DNA from 4 places in the Pelagibaculum spongiae genome. Region 4 is predicted to be linked to each of the others. Evidence: predicted binding sites of a transcription regulator. Region 4 holds the regulator's gene; each other region holds the start of a gene.

Region 1 (2,208 bases), on a different contig from region 4:
GGACGGGCAATCGAAGTGCCTAACAGGTATTCACCTTCATAAACCGCATTCGCTCGGAACATGGGGAATACAAAATCACGGGCGAATTCTTCGCGGAGGTCTTCAATGAAAACTTCCTTGATACCCAGAGCATGCGCTTTGGCACGGGCTGGTTCAACTTCTTCACCCTGGCCGATGTCGGCAGTAAAAGTGACTACTTCACACTGATATTGATCCTGCAACCACTTGGCAATTACAGAAGTATCTAGGCCACCTGAGTAGGCTAGAACCACTTTTTTTACTTCTGACATTTCTATCCCCATTATGATTAAAATTGGCGATTAGCAGCCATCAGACCGACACCCTTAGCGGCCTGATATTTTCGGGAGTTATCCTAGCATGCAAAAAGCGGACAAGGGATATCAAGCAGGAAAGATTAGTAATTTTTTTTACGTTTCAGCCGCACATAAACCCGACGGTTCTCAGAGCGACCTTTCTCAGTAAGGTTATTGGCAATCGGCCGGTCATAGCCGTAGTTTTTAATCACAAATCGCTTAGCATCTAAGCCATTGCGTGCCAGGAAATTTTGCACTCGCTGGGCACGCTTTCGTGACAAGGCCCAGTTATAACGCTTCACACCAATTGCATCGGTGTGCGCTTCTATTCGCACCACCACGCTCGGGTCAACTTCTAAATATTGGCGCACCTGCTCCAAACGGTCTTTGGATGATTCATTTAGGCGAGTGCTGTCATAAGCAAAGCGAATCACCGAATCACTCACTTGCGGGAAGCGATAAGGCAGCAATGAAGTGACGCAACTTTGCCAGTCACGCCAACCTTGGCGAAAACCCACCGTCGACAGTGCCACCTGATATTTTTGCTGCGCTGAAATGGGATCTTTAAAACTGAAAGTTGGAAACAATCCGCGGCGCAGTTCAGAGATCACTCGATAACTCTGGTCAGCATTCAGATTAATCGGCATCGTTCCCGGCGCCATTGCCAGCTGAGCCAGTACTTTTCCTGACGCGCCATGCATCCATGGCGGCGGCATACTGCGCACCGTCACCGTTGGTAATTGGTCTGGCTTATCAAAGGTTTTCATATAAAAGCCTTCAGGGCCATTGCCCGACTGCCGATAAAAATTTGCCACACCATAACCGGGCACCGGATGACTCAGTCTGCACTCTAAAGGCGTGCTGACCGTCATTTCCCAGCGAGAGTTGTTTAACGGCGCTTCGTAGCTGCGAATGGTAGCTTCAGCAACCGCTGGCACCATCATCGTTATCAACATGCTGGAAAGTAGTGACCGAATGTGGACATTATTTTTCATCACACTAACTATCGGCAGCGACTAAAAAATCTTTACTATAAAAATCAATTTCGTTTAGCCCTGCTCATTCGTTAGAATCTCGGCTAAAATGAGCCACCGCCCGCCAACCAGTACAGAAACATGTCGACAACAAGCATTAAAATGACCCGTCCTGATGACTGGCATATTCATCTGCGGGATGGCGAAATGCTATCTGATACGGCTAATGACGCCGCTAGCCAGTTTGCCCGGGCGATTATCATGCCCAATCTCAAACCACCGGTCACCACCACCGAACATGCTTTGGCGTATCATCAACGCATTATGCAAGCGCTGCCCCAAGGCAGTCAGTTCCAACCGCTGATGACGTTATATTTAACCAACAACACTTCGCCTGATGAAATCATTAAGGCCAAGCAAAGTGGTTTAGTGCATGCGGTGAAACTTTACCCGGCTGGCGCTACCACTAATTCTGATGCTGGCGTAACTGATTTGTCACAGGTTGACGATGTACTTGCCGCGATGGCCGAAGTAGATATGCCGCTGCTGGTTCACGGTGAAGTCACCGAGCCAGAGATTGATATTTTTGATCGGGAAAAAGTATTTATTGAGCGACATTTGGTGCCACTGACCCAGCGCCACAGCAATTTAAAGCTGGTACTGGAACATATCACCACCGCTCAGGCGGCAGAATTTGTCAGTCAGTCATCTAACAATGTTGCCGCTACCATTACCGCCCACCATTTGTTATTAAATCGCAATCATTTATTGGCTGGTGGCATTCGCCCACATCATTACTGCTTGCCAGTTCTGAAACGGGAGACCCATCGCCAGGCATTGGTTAAAGCTGCAATTAGCGGCGATTCAAGTTTCTTTCTTGGTACCGATAGCGCACCGCATGTCATTGGTGCCAAGGAAAG
Region 2 (2,208 bases), on a different contig from region 4:
ACAGCTGATCTGATGCAGGATTAGCGATATTTTTTGTGAAGTGGCTCAGATTAATTAAAGCATCGGCCAGAATCGAATAGCTCGATTAAGTTAATGCATTGGCCAGCGTTAAAATGTCGGTTAGTTTTTGCGACGCTTGCTGCAGAGAACTGCCACAGCAGATTATTCCATCTTCATGGCCAGACATTACTGCCAGATGTGGTAGCAATGGTTGATTACCTTTCTCATTAGGCGAGTTGTCTTTTTCATTAGCGATAAGCGGCCGGCAAGATAAAAATAATTGCTGTAACGCGGTCACCATTTCGGTGGTGCCGTATTCAATATCCGCTGCGGTTGCCAAAAGATTTAATTGAGAGGCCGCATTAAACATTGCTGGGCTATGCACATGAATAACGGCATTAATTGCAGGGTCCAGCTGATAATAAATCGCATGGCTCATCGCTTCAGAACTGGGTTTGACCGGGCCAGTTGCCGAGACTTTCCCGGTCATAGGGTCGCAGTCAGTGACTTCACACCACCCTTGTCTTGCTAGTTGGGTTAAATGCCCGGTTTGAGTTCCAGAAATAATAAAACCTTGCTCAGATCGTTGGCTGATATTGCCAAAACCATAGCCCTGATAACGCTCAGCCGATTGGCCAATTAATTGCTGGCGCAGCATGTCGCTGCGAACAAGTTCCAATGTTTCAAGGCAGATATCATCGGCCAATGGATTTTTATTCCAGGAAAGCTGGAATCGAATCACGCCTTCTAACACATCTTCTTTTTGATTGGTTGGAGGCTGGCTCATTAATTTAATTCCTTGGTCAAAGTAAGTCATCGAACAGGAGTCGTAGAAAGCATTATTGTCGGAATTTTGTCACTAACTTGAAGCATTTTCAAAACAATCAAATTCATCTATAACAAAGCGCTGCAGATTCAACTTGTTGCGTTCAATGGCTTAAAACCTGCATATCGAATAGAAATGTATAGTAATACAGTTTTTCTTTTTAAAATATTCAAGTTTGCCGGTGAGTTGCCGTTAAATAAGTGAAGGTCTCACTGCAGGGGGTTTAAGGGTGCTTGCATCAACAGGTTTGTCAGGATTTGATGTTAACGGAACAGTTAAACAATTAGTTGCGCTGGAACGTGACCCTACGCTGGCAAAAATTAACAGAAAAGAAGCGATTTATCAGTCGCAAATTTCAGCATTAGGCAATATGAAGTCGAGTCTGTCAGAGCTGGAAGATGCGATGGAGAGACTCTCCAGGCCGAGCAGTTGGAATGTCATCAGCGCTAAAAGCAGTAATACCAACGCTTTAACCGTTTCTGCCGGTTCGTTCGGTACTGCCACTGGTAATCATCAAGTTGAAATTCAATCGTTAGCCAGTAATCAAACTTTAGCCAGTGCAACCTCGCCATCCCGAGATACATCGGTGGGTGCCGGAACCTTGACGATATCTATGGGCAGCTGGAATGCCGACGGTACGTTTAATTCAAGTGCCAGCGACCCAGTCACCATTACGATTGATCAGAATAACGACTCTCTGGAAGGAATAAGAGATGCCATTAATAAAAGCGAGGCTGGTGTTAAGGCATCGATTGTCAATGATGGTAGCGGTTATCGGTTGGTGATGAATGGTGATAAAACCGGCTCGCAAAATGCTTTTAAAATTGATGTTGCCGATGGTGATGGTAATTCAGCGGATGCGTTAGGTTTATCTCAATTTGCTTATACCGACCCGGCAACGACAGTAATGCAAACCACTAAAGCAGCGGGTTCTGCTCAGTTGGTAGTTGATGGCATAGCGGTGACTTCACAGAGCAATACTGTTGCAGGCGCTATTCCTGGTGTGACGCTCGATCTTAAAAATGCCGATGTCGGAACTAAAATCCGTGTCGATTTAACTGCCGATACATCATCAATAAAAAAAGAATTAGAAAATCTGGTCACTAAATATAATGATTTTATGAATATGACCAATAATTTAACTAAAGCCAGCAAGGATGAAGATCAGCGAGGGGCATTTACCGGTGATGCGTCAATTCGTTCATTGCAAAATCAAGTACGAGCTAAGATGACCGACCAATCTACTATCGAAGATAGTAGCATTCGTAGTCTTGCCGACTTAGGGGTTAAAACCAATCGAAAAACGGGCCTGTTAGAATTTAGTGCTTCTGACTACGATAGTGGCCGTTTGGATAAGGCACTTAAAAACAATTTAGATGATG
Region 3 (2,208 bases), on a different contig from region 4:
AAGCCGCAGGCATATAGAAAAATTCTATAACAAAAGAATACATTGTCAGCTTTTAAGGTCAGAAAAAACTTTGGCCTGACGTGCTACAAAAATCTATTTCAAAAATAAACGATTCAAAAATTTGATCAAGCACTTTGTTGATAATGTGGTTATTAAGTTGATTTGTATGCGCTGGTCGCCTTTTTTCCTCGCTTTAATCTGGCAAGCTTTTTTGCAATCTCTGCTTTGTTCTTCAATCCGAGGCTAGTTAAGCGCTCGGTAATCGCAAGCAAGTGAGATATCTGTTCAGAATCCAACTGACCATCTTGTTCGGTCAATTGCTGTTGAAATAGATCCAACTTAGGCTGAATCTCATCCCATTGGTTAGCTTGTGCCATGGCGATTAACTCATTCGCCATTTGCTGCAAATTATTCATTTATCCAGTGACCTGAAAGCCGCCTTGGCTGTTAACGGTTGCTTGGCCGCTAACTTGCTTCACTTGTGGACCAATTTCAACCCAAGCGCCGCGAATATCATTAATCAGATCGACTACTTCATCGAGCATTTCTAAGCTGCTATCCATATTGGCTTGCAGCAGTCGACGTTCCATATAGTCATATAAATTAGATAGATTGTCGGAAATCTCACCGCCTTTTTCATGATCTAGGCAACCACGCAAACCTTCGACAATGGTAATGGCTTTGCCGATCATTTGGCCTTTCAACGGAATATCTTTACGTTGGATAGCACCTTTAGCAGCAGCAATGCGAGCGATTGCGCCATCATAAAGCATGACAATCAGCTGGTGCGGATCGGCACAAGCTGCACTGTTTCTACGTGTGTTGGAATAGGCATTCGCGGCTTGGCGATTGGCAGAGTACATTTGAAACATCCAGTTAACTCGCTGATGTTTTTATATCGACCCAAGCTATAAATTCTTTAGCCTGAGTCGAATAATTTACCGAAGATAACCAGGTTCTAAATTAGAGGGCTGTAGATTTGCTCTTGATATACTTTGCTATAGCCATCCCCAAAAGTTTGTGATTTTTCTGAGATAGATGAATACCATCGGCACCATCAGTCGTTGTGATTTTTCCTGCATCCATTAACCAAATATCTTGGTTTTCATCAGCTAAAGATTCTGCCGTGAATGCAGCAGACAATTGTTTTGATGGTGCTTCACCTGACTGAAAAAGACTTTTCAGTGGTGTTTTAGAAGTGTCTCCCAGTGGTGCTGGCGTAATAAGCAACACCTGCGGGGCAGGGTAGTGGCTATAAAGTGCGTTATTCATTCCTTTAACTGTTCTTGCCAAAGAAAAAGCTGATCGGGCGATTTCCCGCGGTGTTTTGTTATAGCCACTTTGTAGATCATTTGTGCCAAGCATAATAACGACCAGTGCTAGCGGGTTGTGTCTTGCAATTGCCATGGGTAACGCGCCTGCGCCATTAAATGATTCCGCAGAGATAGCGCCCACATTGCGACCGTCTAAATCGGTAGTGCGGCCAACCAAACCACTGACAACAACTTTGTAATTTCCACCGAGTGCTTGTTCCATTACGCCAGTCCAACGCTCATGATCTGCAAATTTCCCATTTGAGCCTTCGCTTTCGGCAACAGATTTCCAACCCCAAGTATTAGAATCACCAAAAGCGAGTATTGTAGGCTTTTGAGGTTCTATTGCCTGAAGTTGGAGAGAGCACAACAATAACAATAAGGTAACAATGTATTTCATTTTTCAGCTTGTTTTATATTTTGATAAATTAGATTATTTAGGATCAGTTCCATGGCATCAAATGAAAAAAAATACTGCAGGATGAGTTTTTTCTGGAGAAAGTATGAGTAAGCGCTTGCCATCACTTCATGCGTTACAAGCTTTTGAAGTGGCCGCATCTTCTGGAAGTTTTAAAATTGCTGCTGAAAAACTGGCAGTAACCCCCACTGCTGTTTCACATCAGATTCGTAGCTTGGAAAAACAGCTAGGAATTTCCCTTTTTATTCGTAGCAACAAAGGCGTTGTTTTGTCTGCTGAAGGTGTGCAGATTGCTCCAGTACTGCGGCAAGCTTTCTCAGAAATTTACCGCGTTATAGAGCATGTCACCGATAGCAAAAAGCGGCTAGTACTATCTACTACACCGGCTTTTGCATCGCAGGTTCTTGGGCCATTACTGGTGGATTTTTATCAGCAGTACCCCGATTACGAGATTGCAATACAAACTGAGACGCGCCA
Region 4 (2,208 bases):
TCATGCTGATGGATGCCGACCTTGGCTTGGCGAATGTCGATGTATTATTGGGTTTACATGCCAAGGCCAATTTATCTCATGTTTTTTCCGGTGAAGCGGAATTAAGAGATATTTTATTGGATGGCCCTGGCGGCATAAAAATTGTTCCGGCATCTTCCGGCACACAACATATGACTCAGCTTTCTAATTCAGAGCACGCAGGTTTAATTCGTGGCTTTAGTGAATTAGCCATTGATACCGATGTTTTAATTGTTGATACCGCCGCTGGCATTTCTGACACCGTAGTCAATTTTTTGCGGGCTTGTCAGCATGTGGTGATGGTGGTGTGTGATGAGCCGACATCGATAACCGATGCTTACGCATTGATGAAATTGCTAGAGCGTGACCATGGTATCGACCATTTCAGAATTCTCGCCAATATGATTCAGACCCCGCGTCAGGGGCAAGAATTATTTGTCAAATTATCGCGTGTTACCGATCGTTTCCTGGATGTTGGACTTCAGTACATGGGTGGTGTGCCATTTGATATGCAGGTGCGTCAGGCGGTGAGAAAGCAAAAGGCAGTGGTTGATGCTTACCCTTCTAGCCAAATTGCTCGTGCCTTTGGTCAATTAGCTAAGCAGGTTGATAACTGGCCAATACCGACCGGTGCCAGTGGCCATATGGAATTCTTCCTCGAGCAGCTTTTGGCTGGAAATCAATAACTGAGGAGGCGCTATGAACGGAGCTGCAGCATACGCGGCGAATAGCTTAAACACTGCCAGTGCCGATTCATTAGTGATTAGCTGCGCAGGGTTGGTAAAGAGAATCGCTCACCATTTAATTGCCCGTCTTCCTGATTCAGTTCAATTAGATGACCTGATTCAAGCTGGAATGATTGGCGTTCTTGAAGCGTCAAAAAATTATGATGCAGGTAAAGGGGCCAGCTTTGAAACCTATGCCGGCATAAGAATTCGCGGGGCAATGCTCGATGAATTGCGCCGCAATGACTGGGCACCTCGCTCAGTTCACCGTTATGGCCGTGATATAAGCCAGGCAATTGCTCAAGTTGAGGCAAGAACCAGCGCTGAAGCTCGGGATGTTGATGTCGCTAAGCAGATGAATGTTTCATTGGATGAGTATCACAAAATGCTTAAGCACAGTGATTCAGGTCGGCTGGTGTCAATCGATCTACTGAGTGAGTTCGGGGATGCGCCGTTTGTCGAGGCAAATGAAACTGTAGCTCCAGATTTCGGCGTAACGGACGAAAACTTTCGTAGGGATTTGGCAAAAGCAATTTCCCGATTACCAGAGCGCGAAGCTTTGGTGTTGTCGCTTTATTACACCGATGAACTGAACCTTAAGGAAATTGGTCAGGTTCTCGGCGTAAGTGAGTCACGGGTTAGCCAGATACATTCTCAGGCGGTCGTGCGACTCAGAGCACGGATGCAGGATTGGAGTTAGGCGGCTGCAAATGATGCTGCGGCCGTTTTGGAGGTTGTCTTGGACAAAAACATGAACATCCTGGTGGTAGATGACTTTTCTACCATGAGACGAATCATCAAGAACCTATTGCGGGATCTTGGTTTTACAAAAATTGAAGAAGCTGATGATGGCTTAACTGCATTACCGATTTTGCAAACAGGCCGTATTGAATTTCTGGTAACCGATTGGAATATGCCGGGAATGCAGGGTATCGATCTGTTAAAGGAAGTTCGTGCTGACGAAAGACTGAAGCATATACCGGTATTAATGGTAACGGCTGAGGCAAAACGCGAACAAATCATTATGGCTGCCCAAGCAGGCGTTAACGGCTATGTCGTTAAACCTTTTACCGCTGTCACATTGAAAGAAAAAATCGATAAGATTTTCCAGCGTGTTGATGGGGCTAAGGCTTAGGAGCTAGCAAAATAATGAGTGCCGATAACAATGTTAGCGCTAGCCAGAGCCAGCCTATTGATACCGACAGGCTAGACCAAGCTAAACAGTTGGTCGATTTAATGGAAAGTGGCAAGTTAGATGAAGCGCGCTCCATTTTAGATGAATTAAGCGAAATGCGTTCCAGCGACTTATTTCAGGAGCTGGGTAAATTAACCCGTGATTTGCATGAAGCGATAAATAATATCCGGGTTGATGATCATATTGCCGCCTTGGCCGAGCAGGAAATTCCTGATGCGACCGATCGGTTGAAATATGTGATTGCGATGACCGAGCAGGCCGCCCACCGAA

The links. The regulator FliA, encoded in region 4, starts transcription of late flagellar genes. The targets are predictions, from matches to a motif close to CTAAAGTTNNNNNNNNNNCNGCCGATA.
Region 1: a site for FliA is predicted at 1,319-1,345, ahead of DC094_RS10430 (flagellar protein MotY). Genes of this name have one in related genera too.
Region 2: a site for FliA is predicted at 995-1,021, ahead of fliD (flagellar filament capping protein FliD). Genes of this name have one in related genera too.
Region 3: a site for FliA is predicted at 897-923, ahead of fliS (flagellar export chaperone FliS). Genes of this name have one in related genera too.

What each region holds. Positions count from the first base shown of each region.
Region 1 is NZ_QDDL01000003.1:327,495-329,702, forward strand. Features, by position in the region: gene DC094_RS10425 (argininosuccinate synthase) at 1-290, opposite strand, end outside; gene DC094_RS10430 (flagellar protein MotY) at 416-1,309, opposite strand; gene pyrC (dihydroorotase) at 1,430-2,208, shown strand, end outside.
Region 2 is NZ_QDDL01000001.1:935,623-937,830, reverse strand. Features, by position in the region: gene DC094_RS04025 (class II aldolase/adducin family protein) at 86-787, opposite strand; gene fliD (flagellar filament capping protein FliD) at 1,056-2,208, shown strand, end outside.
Region 3 is NZ_QDDL01000001.1:1,203,921-1,206,128, reverse strand. Features, by position in the region: gene DC094_RS05225 (hypothetical protein) at 153-416, opposite strand; gene fliS (flagellar export chaperone FliS) at 417-863, opposite strand; gene DC094_RS05215 (GDSL-type esterase/lipase family protein) at 964-1,713, opposite strand; gene DC094_RS05210 (LysR family transcriptional regulator) at 1,817-2,208, shown strand, end outside.
Region 4 is NZ_QDDL01000007.1:53,221-55,428, reverse strand. Features, by position in the region: gene DC094_RS15590 (MinD/ParA family protein) at 1-704, shown strand, start outside; gene DC094_RS15585 (RNA polymerase sigma factor FliA) at 718-1,443, shown strand; gene DC094_RS15580 (chemotaxis response regulator CheY) at 1,495-1,878, shown strand; gene DC094_RS15575 (protein phosphatase CheZ) at 1,893-2,208, shown strand, end outside.